Regions from separate parts of the Thalassospira sp. UBA848 genome, predicted to be linked through region 3. Evidence: riboswitches for the same ligand, from Rfam matches in the RefSeq annotation. Region 3 holds a riboswitch; each other region holds the start of a gene.
What was found. A riboswitch is a leader RNA that binds a small molecule or an ion and turns the genes downstream of it on or off. The one in region 3 is predicted to bind cobalamin.

Region 1: another riboswitch for cobalamin. It lies ahead of cobU (bifunctional adenosylcobinamide kinase/adenosylcobinamide-phosphate guanylyltransferase); the one in region 3 lies ahead of B2R48_RS07210 (ABC transporter substrate-binding protein).
Region 2: another riboswitch for cobalamin. It lies ahead of B2R48_RS00705 (DUF4198 domain-containing protein); the one in region 3 lies ahead of B2R48_RS07210 (ABC transporter substrate-binding protein).

The regions. Positions count from the first base shown of each region.
Region 1 is NZ_DBGS01000038.1:81,253-84,459, reverse strand. It holds gene cobN (cobaltochelatase subunit CobN) at 1-296, opposite strand, end outside; gene cobW (cobalamin biosynthesis protein CobW) at 397-1,437, opposite strand; gene cobU (bifunctional adenosylcobinamide kinase/adenosylcobinamide-phosphate guanylyltransferase) at 1,472-2,011, opposite strand; cobalamin riboswitch at 2,070-2,259, opposite strand; gene B2R48_RS05200 (hypothetical protein) at 2,535-3,188, shown strand; gene B2R48_RS05195 (histidine phosphatase family protein) at 3,199-3,207, opposite strand, start outside.
Region 2 is NZ_DBGS01000004.1:8,138-11,344, reverse strand. It holds gene cbiM (cobalt transporter CbiM) at 1-554, opposite strand, end outside; gene B2R48_RS00705 (DUF4198 domain-containing protein) at 571-1,368, opposite strand; cobalamin riboswitch at 1,539-1,735, opposite strand; gene B2R48_RS00700 (DUF924 family protein) at 1,888-2,430, shown strand; gene B2R48_RS00695 (glycosyl transferase family protein) at 2,490-3,207, opposite strand, start outside.
Region 3 is NZ_DBGS01000055.1:24,394-27,600, reverse strand. It holds gene B2R48_RS07215 (FecCD family ABC transporter permease) at 1-508, opposite strand, end outside; gene B2R48_RS07210 (ABC transporter substrate-binding protein) at 549-1,574, opposite strand; cobalamin riboswitch at 1,801-2,002, opposite strand; gene B2R48_RS07205 (glucan biosynthesis protein) at 2,175-3,207, shown strand, end outside.

The DNA.
Region 1 (3,207 bases), on a different contig from region 3:
TAATCCCAATAACCGCGCCCGCCCAGAATGCGAACGATGATGAATTTGGCATCGGAAAGCACATCTTCGATATAAAGATCAACTGACATGTTATGGCCAAGCTGCAGCAAGCTTGCCAGACGCAAGGACGGGGTTTGATCGCCGAATGCATCCACTAGACGCCCTTGTGCCCCGGCAAGGCAGGCCAGCTCAGACTCGGCCGCAGACAGGATCACCACATCGCCGGGTTGCTGTCCAAGGTCGACGGCCTCGCTGCCATCCGTGACCATTCCGGGCTGGGCTGCCAATAGATGCATTTGGGGATCCGTATTCTTGCGTCGTTACGTCGAAAAGGCGACCAAGACCGGATGTAAAAATCCATCCGGTCTCAGCCAAGTTTCATCAGGTCGAATGGATTCAGGCGGCCTTGATGGCGGCTTCAATCGCTGCACGGTCCAGACCATGCAGACCAATCACGACCAGTTCGGAACGGCGGGTTTCGCCATCCGCCCACGGACGGTCGAAATAGCGCTGGAAACGTTCGCCAACCCCCTGAACCACATGGCGCATCGGTTTGCCCGGCACATCCAGGAATCCCTTGATCCGCAAAACATCAAATTGGCGCACAACATCAATCAGGCGCTTCTCAAGCGTCGCCGGATCGCTGATCGCATCAAGCGAGACAACGAAACTGTCGAAATCGTCATGGTCGTGTTCGTGACCATCGTCATGATGGCTCGGTCGGCTATCAAGGTCATCCTCGGCAGCAGCCCCCAGACCCAGCAGGATGGCATTTTCCACCCGTGAATGGTCAGTTGCGATAATCTTGACCGACGGCTTTTTCAATTCTGCACGGATATCGGCTTCGACCTTGCTGCGTTCAGCATCGGTCAGAAGGTCCGTCTTGTTCAGAACCACCATATCCGCACAGTGAAGTTGTTCTTCGAACAGTTCCTCAAGCGGGCTTTCATGATCCAGATTGTCATCGGCTTCGCGCTGGGCCTGTACCGCGTGATGATCATGGGCAAAAAGACCATCGCGCAACGCTGCACCATCAAGAACGGCTACCACACCATCAACCGTCACACGCGACCGGACTTCGGGCCAGTTAAACGCCTTTACCAAGGGTTTTGGCAGGGCAAGGCCAGATGTTTCGATAACGATATGGTCAGGTGGTGTTTCACGATCAATCAGGTTCTGGATGGTTGGCAGAAAGTCATCTGCCACCGTGCAGCAGATGCAGCCATTGGCCAGTTCAACCACATCATCTTCTTCGCAACCTTCGATACCGCAGCCATTGATGATGCCGCGATCCACACCGAGATCGCCAAACTCATTGATAATCAGCGCAATGCGTTTGCCATCAGCATTTTCCAGCATGTTGCGGATCATCGTTGTTTTGCCTGCCCCCAGAAAACCGGTAATGACGGTTGCGGGGATTTTGCCCAATTGTGCCATTTGTAAAGTCCTTAAAATTCAATTCTTTATGTTGCTATTTGACCTGCATCGGTATGCCGGCCACCACAAGGGTCACCTTGTCGGCCAGTTCGGCGATGCGTTGATGCAGGCGCCCGGCATGATCCCGAAAGGCCCGTGCCATCGCATTTTCCGGCACGATGCCAAAGCCGACCTCGTTTGAGACCAGAAGCACCGGCACAACAAGTTTCGGCACCAGATCGCAAAGGGCCTCAGTCTCGGCGTCAATATCGCGGTCTTCGAGCATGAGATTGGTCAGCCACAAGGTCAGGCAATCGACCAGAACCGGTTTGCCACCCGTGACATTACAGGTCTGTAAGGCAGCGCAGAGTTCAAGCGGTTCTTCCACTGTCTGCCAGAGATCGCCGCGCGATTGTTTGTGAAGATCGATGCGGTTGGCCATTTCATCATCCCAGGCCCGCCCGGTTGCGATATATGTGCCACCACCTGCGTGATTGATAATGTTTTCGGCAAACCGGCTTTTGCCGGATCGCGCCCCACCAAGGATCAGATGCGTCCCGCCAGAGGGGCCGTCAGGGGGTAAAATCTGGGTCATCCCGTTTATTCCTCGCCATGGCCTCCCACCGAGGCCCGATTGCGTCGCCACCTTCTAAAGAATAGTGACACCTTCGGCAGGTTTCCTGGCTGCGGGCATGAAAGCGGTCCGCCTTCCCGGTTGCCCGGTGGCTGGTCTGGCGCCACGCGCCGACCCGGATCGCCCAACCCGATACAGTTGCGGGGGCAGCATCGGCCTTGCACCGATTTCCCATCACCGAACGGTGCGCCGAACCTAGCAGGTTTGCCATAAATGCCAAAGGTCAATCTCGGCCCTTCAAGCTGTCTGATACACACGACCTAACCGGAAGGTCAGTATTTGTAAGAATTGTCTGCTTGAGGGCCCCTACCATTTCAGACAACATCAAGACGTCGCGCTGAAACTACAGACGGAAAAATCCGCAATCTCGCGCAAAACCGGGAACAAAAGAACAAGCACCCGGCTGGCAGCAGAAAAATCTGCGCCAAAACTCTTGGGGTAATCTGGAAGTTTGTGAGCACAAATGGCTATACGGTCTCACCTATTGAAAATCCGACAGTCGACTGCGCCAACCTGGACCACTTCCTCTCGCAAGGACATGTGGCTGGGATTGCTTGGTCGCCTGAACAGTCCGGACAGATCCTTTCAGGACTTCCTGGAAGAATATGCGATTGAGGGCGAAATCACGCTGGCACGGCGCGACGTTCGGGAAATTTTTGCTCAGGATGCCTCGAAGGGGGTGATCGCCTCCATCATCTGGTCCCATGAACGCGGCATTCGCGTGAACGCATTATCGCTGCTTGTTCGCGATATGCCGACGCTTGTAACGCTGATGTCGATTTCCGACTTCGGGAACGATGAATTGAACGAATTGCTTGCGCAGCCGGGCATTTCCGTTCCGACTGCCAGCAAGATGCTGTCTGCCTGTGGCAAAACCTATTGCGGTATGCCAGCTGCCATCATTGACGACACCATCATTCAGGCAATCGAAAGCGCATCCTTTGCGGCGGATTTCCCGAATGTCGCCAAATTGCGGGCCAAATCACGCAGCCGACCTGTCCCGTATTATCAGGCCTATCTGCGCGATGTATTCGATATTTGCGAAAACCATGACCTTGAGCCGGATATGGTGGACCGCTATCTGGCTGAACACGCGCTCGATGACATGGCATCGGACATCGAACTCGCATCCGCATAGGGACGAAACCTTAAAATCG
Region 2 (3,207 bases), on a different contig from region 3:
GAAGCCGCAGAGACAAGGCCTTCAACGATCATGATCGGGATATGGGCAAAGAATACCAGTTTAGCCGCCGGGATAAATGCATCCCCGCTAAGCCCCAGGGAAATTGCGACAAAAAGGGTCGTGAGTGCGATTGAGAACGCACCAGCCACCCCACCGAACACAGCCGCTGGGACCGGCGGAACACGTGCAACCATCCCCCGGAACAGGAGCCCTGCCAACACAGCGGGAAATGCGATATTCACCGTATTGACGCCAAGTACCGTCAAACCGCCAAAGCCAAAGAATATCGCTTGCAGTAACAGACCAACGAAAAGTGCTGGAAACGCGGCCCAGCCCAGCACCAGCCCGGCAAGACCACTCATGATGAGGTGCACACTGGAGGGCCCAACTGGCACATGAATAAGCGACGCAACAAAGAATGTTGCCGACAAAACCCCGGTTGCCGGGATTTTATCAATTGGAAGTTTCCGCAGTCCCAAGCCAAGCCCGGCCACTGCAAGAACACCCCCACCAATCAAAACTTCCGGTGCCAGCGCACCATCCACAATATGCATCTGTTCTGCCCCTCGCCTATTTCACATCATAGGCGCGAACCCACAGGACTGCATCCTGTGAAAGCTCTTTACCCTGAAATTTTTTGTCAGGGCCGCTGCCAAGTGCTGCGAACCCCCAAAAGCCCGCTTTTGGAACGCCGAATGTGAAATACCCGTTTTTATCGGAAAGTGCGACCACGGCACCACCAGGCATTGGCGATGCGGTTGGTGCCTGGGGCGTATTGCTGGCCATGTCGGGTTCAGCCGCCATGTATTCGACTTCAACCTCTACACCCGCCAACGGTTTCCCGTTGCTGAGAACGCGACCAGTGAAGGTTGAACCTGCAATGATATTGGTTGGCCGATTAAGCGGCAGAATCTCGGTTTTCAGCCCTTGCGGTTCCATCCAGTCTGTCGGGATTTCGTTGCGGCTGACATAGGATTTTGTGATTTGCTGGATGAAGATATCTTCGCTTTCTTCATAATACGGTGCTGGAACGACAACCATCACATAGTCACCGCTGCGCCGAAGCGTCAGCACACCGTCAAAGGCGGCTGCCGAATTCGCGCTTCCGGTAAAGGTGATCGGCGAAAGCGTTGATTTTAAATCAATTTTCTTGCCGCGATTAACCGCATAAAAATCCAACGGCTCTGCCATATCCATGACATGACCATTTTCAAACGGATGCCAGAAAATCAGTTTAACGGGCTGGTCGCCCGCCCTGCTAACATTCACTTCCGGCGTATAGGCCAATTGAAAATGAGCATGCGCCGGCAATATGGCCGACATCACGCAGGTGCTTGCAATGACAAGCCTGCCAAGGGTCTTCAACATGTAATCGTCTCTTTCTCAAACGATGCACGCAAGCCAACGGCCCAACGCGCAGGGTCAGGACAAAGAACGATAGGATGGCTGGAAGCAAGATTGCGGATCTTGTTAAGACCGTGTGTACCCCTGCAACCTGACGCTCACCCCGGCGTCCAACAGTTTTATACCGGGCCATAAACACCCGGCAGTCAAAGGCAGGTCTCCTGGCTCGCGGCTTTAAAAACACTGCGCCTTCCCGGCTTGTACCAGTGGCATATGCAGTGCTCTGACCGCTTACAGTTGCGGGGGCAGCCGTGGCTTTGTCATGCGTGACGCACCACGTTCCCTTTTAAGTTGATCCATTCTGATCAACACCAAAGACCGTTTCATAATCCACGCGCGACGGATTGCTGTCAACTATTTGCCCCGTTGCTGAACAACAAACTTTTGGGCCAATGGCTTGACGTTATCTGGGGGCTACGCAAAGATCGTTCGCACCTTTACCAGCAGGCAAAGAATGCCTCAAACACGACGGGCGAAAACATTATGACACCTGAAACAGTTCTTGTTTTCTGGTTCAAGGAACTTGAAGAAAAACAGTGGTTTATCAAGGATACTTCCCTTGATCGCCATATCACCGAACGCTTTTCCGATTTTCACGCAGCAGCGTGCACAGGCGAGCTTTTTACCTGGCGAAAAACGCCGCATGGCCGTTTGGCCGAGATCATCGTTCTTGATCAGTTTTCGCGCAATATGTACCGCGATCAACCGCAATCCTTTGCCACCGACCCAATGGCACTGGTTCTGGCACAAGAAGCCGTTTCACTGGGACTGGATCGCAAACTCGTGACACCGCAGGAACAAGCATTCCTGTATATGCCCTATATGCATTCAGAATCCGAGATCATCCACGAAGTGGCGGTTGATCTGTTTTCGCAGCCGGGGCTTGAAACCAATTATGAGTTCGAGCTGAAACACAAAAAGATCATAGACCGGTTTGGCCGCTATCCGCATCGTAATGAGATATTGGACCGCCAATCGACGCCTGAGGAACTGGCGTTTCTGAAAGAGCCCGGGTCATCCTTCTAAGCATAAAAAAAGGGACGGGTTCCCGTCCCTTTCATCTGCTGTCACCTAAGCGCAGAACATCACCCGACGTCCCGGTCGCGATTATCCCACCAGTCTTGAACAAGGCTTTCTGCCTCATCCATATAATCCGCCTTACCGGCAAGGAAGGCTGCCATAGCTGCGCTGCCTTTGATTTTGGCCTCTGCAGGGATGTCTTCGACATCGCCACGCCAAACACCAAGGAAGTGTTTAAGCGATACCGGGCTTTGGTCTTCATCATCTTTTGCGGGTTTAGACAACAATGCAGGCCAGCGAACATCATTGAGTTCGCCATTATCAAGCATGCGCAAATCGACATGCTTGTAAGGCGTTCTTTCCGCCTCGCCGCCGCCACCCTTGATCACGCCAATGCGCGGCAATTCAAGCAGCCTGCCGGTTTCGCGATGAACGTCGAGAAACGCCGGGTGAAACACGCCAAGAAACGCAGAACGTGCTTGCAGCGGGTTTAACAACCGAAGAAGGGTATTAACCGGACTGCGCAGACCAAGCAATGGGCGCAAACCAATCAGTTCCTGCAGTTTCGGATGCATATGGCGTAACGGCAAATATGCAAAGCCCTTGGATGCGATATCCGACCGTGCTTCCTCTGCAGACATGGCAATTGGCAATTTCAGAGCCTTGATGGCGGCTTCTGTGCCGACGCCATTTACAAGGTGCGAATTGTAGCCATGCATCAGGATCGGCACGCCGTTTTGTGACAGCAACAGGGCTGAAAGAACAAACCATGGCAAACCACGG
Region 3 (3,207 bases):
CTCCGCGCCCGGCCGGAATGGCCAAAAGCGCCACAAACCCGAACGCCACCAACGCGCCGACAAAGGCCCCAAGCGACAGGGAAACCATCCCCGCGCCGAACCCCAGAATGGCGACACTGACCGCACCGGTCGATGCCCCGGCCGAAATGCCCAGTAAGTAGGGATCCGCCAGACTATTGCGCAAAAGCGCCTGCAAAACAGCGCCCGATAGCGCAAGGGATGCGCCGCAGGCCGCCGCCACCATCGCACGCGATATCCGGTAATTCCAGATGATCCCGGCATCAATCGGATCAACGTCATAGCCCGCCTGCCAAAGATGATTGGCAATGGTCTGAAGCACGGTGCCAAGGGGAATGTGTGTTTCCCCCTTGGCTGCCGCCATCGCGATGACGCCAACAAGCAAAACCAAAGCACCAATACTGACACCGGCCCGCATAAGATATGCCCGACCCGCCAGCGATTGCCCGGGTGGCTGAACCGGCTGCTGAACTGGCGATGTTTCAAACATTGAATTCTCCGGGCATATCAGGCGCCTTTGGCAGTGCAGGTCAGTTCGAAGCACTTAGTCGTTCGACGGCTTCGGCAAGTGTTTCAATACCATTGATCAGGCGAATGGTCGGATCCATCGACTGGGCGTCCATCACCACGATATTACCATTGCGCACCGCCTTCATCTGACTTGCGACCGGATCAGTTTTCAGGAAGTCCATCTTGACCTGCCAGTCATCGGCCGGAAAACGCCGACGTCCCATTTTACCAATCACGATGATATCAGGGTTGGCGCGCGCGATGGTTTCCCAGCCAACGGTCGGCCATTCTTCATTGCTGTCAATGATGTTACGAACACCAAGTTTGCCCGCGATATAGCCCGCCGCGCCGTTTTTGCCCGCCACATAGGGATCACTGTTGATTTCGGGGCTGGAAAACCAGAAGACGGCAGAAACATTGTCATGGCCGCTTGCCGTCACACGTTCCAATGAGTTCGCCTGACGTTCCTTCAAGGTGGCAATCAGTTCTTCACCGCGATCTTCGACATCAAAAATCTGCGCCAGATCGGCAATCTCGCGATAAATCAGATCCATGGTGAATCCTTCGTGACGCACCCCGTCACCGCCACCGGCATTGTCCTTGCCCACACAATCGGCAGGTGCTGTGTAGACGGGAATGGACAGTTCGTTGAACTGTTCGGTGGTGCCGACGGTGCCCTTGGGCCCGACATGCCACTGATACTGGGTGGCAACCAGTTGCGGCTTTTGCGCGACAACGGTTTCGAACCCCGGATCATTGTCGGCCAGGCGCGGCACAGATGCGTTGACGTCCTTGAATTCATCCATCACCGGGCCGAACCAGACACCGGTACCCTTGACCTTATCGGCCAGGCCCAGCGAATAAAGAATTTCGGTCGTGCTTTGGCCCAGCGACACCACGCGTTCCGGGGCCGCGTCAAATTGCAGCACAGTCCCGCAGTTCTCGATACTGAGCGGATATTCGGTTGCGGACGCAAATGAAACAGATGAAATAAGACCAGCGGCAAACACCCCGACCGCCAGTACACGTTTATCGTGATTGATCACTTTGACTTCCCTCTTGCTGATGCGCTGATCCGGGACCGTTTTGGATGATCCAGTTTCAACACATCATCAAATGTTATGTTATAACATAACATCATTTTTGCTGCTGTCAATGGACTGGCAAAAGTGTCAGGAGATGGCGGAAGATGTCGGCCTTAAAGCTTAGAAAACCTAGGCTAAACTGTTGGGCCAAGACACGTACCGACATTCTCCGGGGCACCCCGCCCGGTCCGTCGTCTTCGTGTCGGCAGGTCTCCTGGCTTACGGGTCAACGCATTTTCCCTGGCCTTCCCGGGTTGATCCCAGTGGCATTGGTCAGAAAAATGCTCTCCGCCTACAGTTGCGGGGGCAGCTTCGGTTAATGAGCCCATGTTCGGCTCATCTCGAATTCCCTTTATCCGAAATCGGATACCGACACGTCACGGTTAGATTAAACCAAAAACACGGTCAAGGAAATTGGCAGACCACCAGCGGCATTAACGCTGCGCCTCCATGCATAAAATGCAGTTGATACGACCTTGAATTTGCCATGTTTCATCCCGATTACCTCCACACTGCCGGGTATGCTTTCCCGACAGCTTAAACCACTGGAATGTGATGAACATGACGACTTCTGTTGAACGCAGACGCTTTTTGAAATCCATCGCGGCAGCCGGACTTATCCTGCCGGGAATGTCGATCTATCAGCATGCTTTGGCAGATGTCGAAGGCCTTGATCTTGGTTCGGCACAGCCCTTTGATTTTGCCAATCTGATTTCACGCGCCAAATCCATGGCCGCATCGCCATATGAGGCCCCTGTTGCACCAAATCCGGAAATTGTCGGCAGGATTGATTACGACACGCACGGCAAGCTGCACTACAAATGCGATCATTCGCCGTTTTCTGATGGGTCGGGCACCTATCCGGTGACCTTTTTCCATCTGGGTATGTATTTCGCCAAACCGGTGCATATGTATCTTCTGGAAAACGGGCAGGCACGCGAGGTGATCTATAAGCCCGATTACTTTGACATGCCCGAAGACAGCATCGCCCGCCAACTGCCCGCCAATAGCGGCTTTGCCGGTTTTCGCCTGCATGAAAATCAGGCGCGCGATGACTGGAAAACCCAGGACTGGGCGGCATTTCTTGGTGCATCCTATTTCCGCGCCATTGGGGATGAAGGCCAATATGGTCTGTCGGCACGCGGGATTGCGGTCAATACCGCGACCTCTGTTCCCGAAGAATTCCCCGATTTCCGCCAATTCTTTATCGAACCGGCCAAAAACCCCGAAGACCCGGTGACGGTCTATGCCCTGCTGGATGGCCCCAGCATCACCGGGGCTTATAAATTCCTGCTGTATCGCGGCGAAGGGGTCACGATGGATGTCGAAAAGCATCTGTTTGTCCGCCGTGACATCGAACGCCTTGGCATCGCACCGCTGACCAGCATGTTCTGGTATTCCGAACAGAACAAATCGTTCCGCTTTGACTGGCGCCCGGAAGTGCATGACAGCGACGGGCTGGAGCTTTGGACCGGCAGCGGCGAACGCATCTGGCGACAGCTCAATAACCCGGAAACCATCCGTGCTTCGGCATTTGGTGATAACAACCCGCGTGGTTTTGGCCTGATGCAGCGTGATCGCGATGTGAAGAACT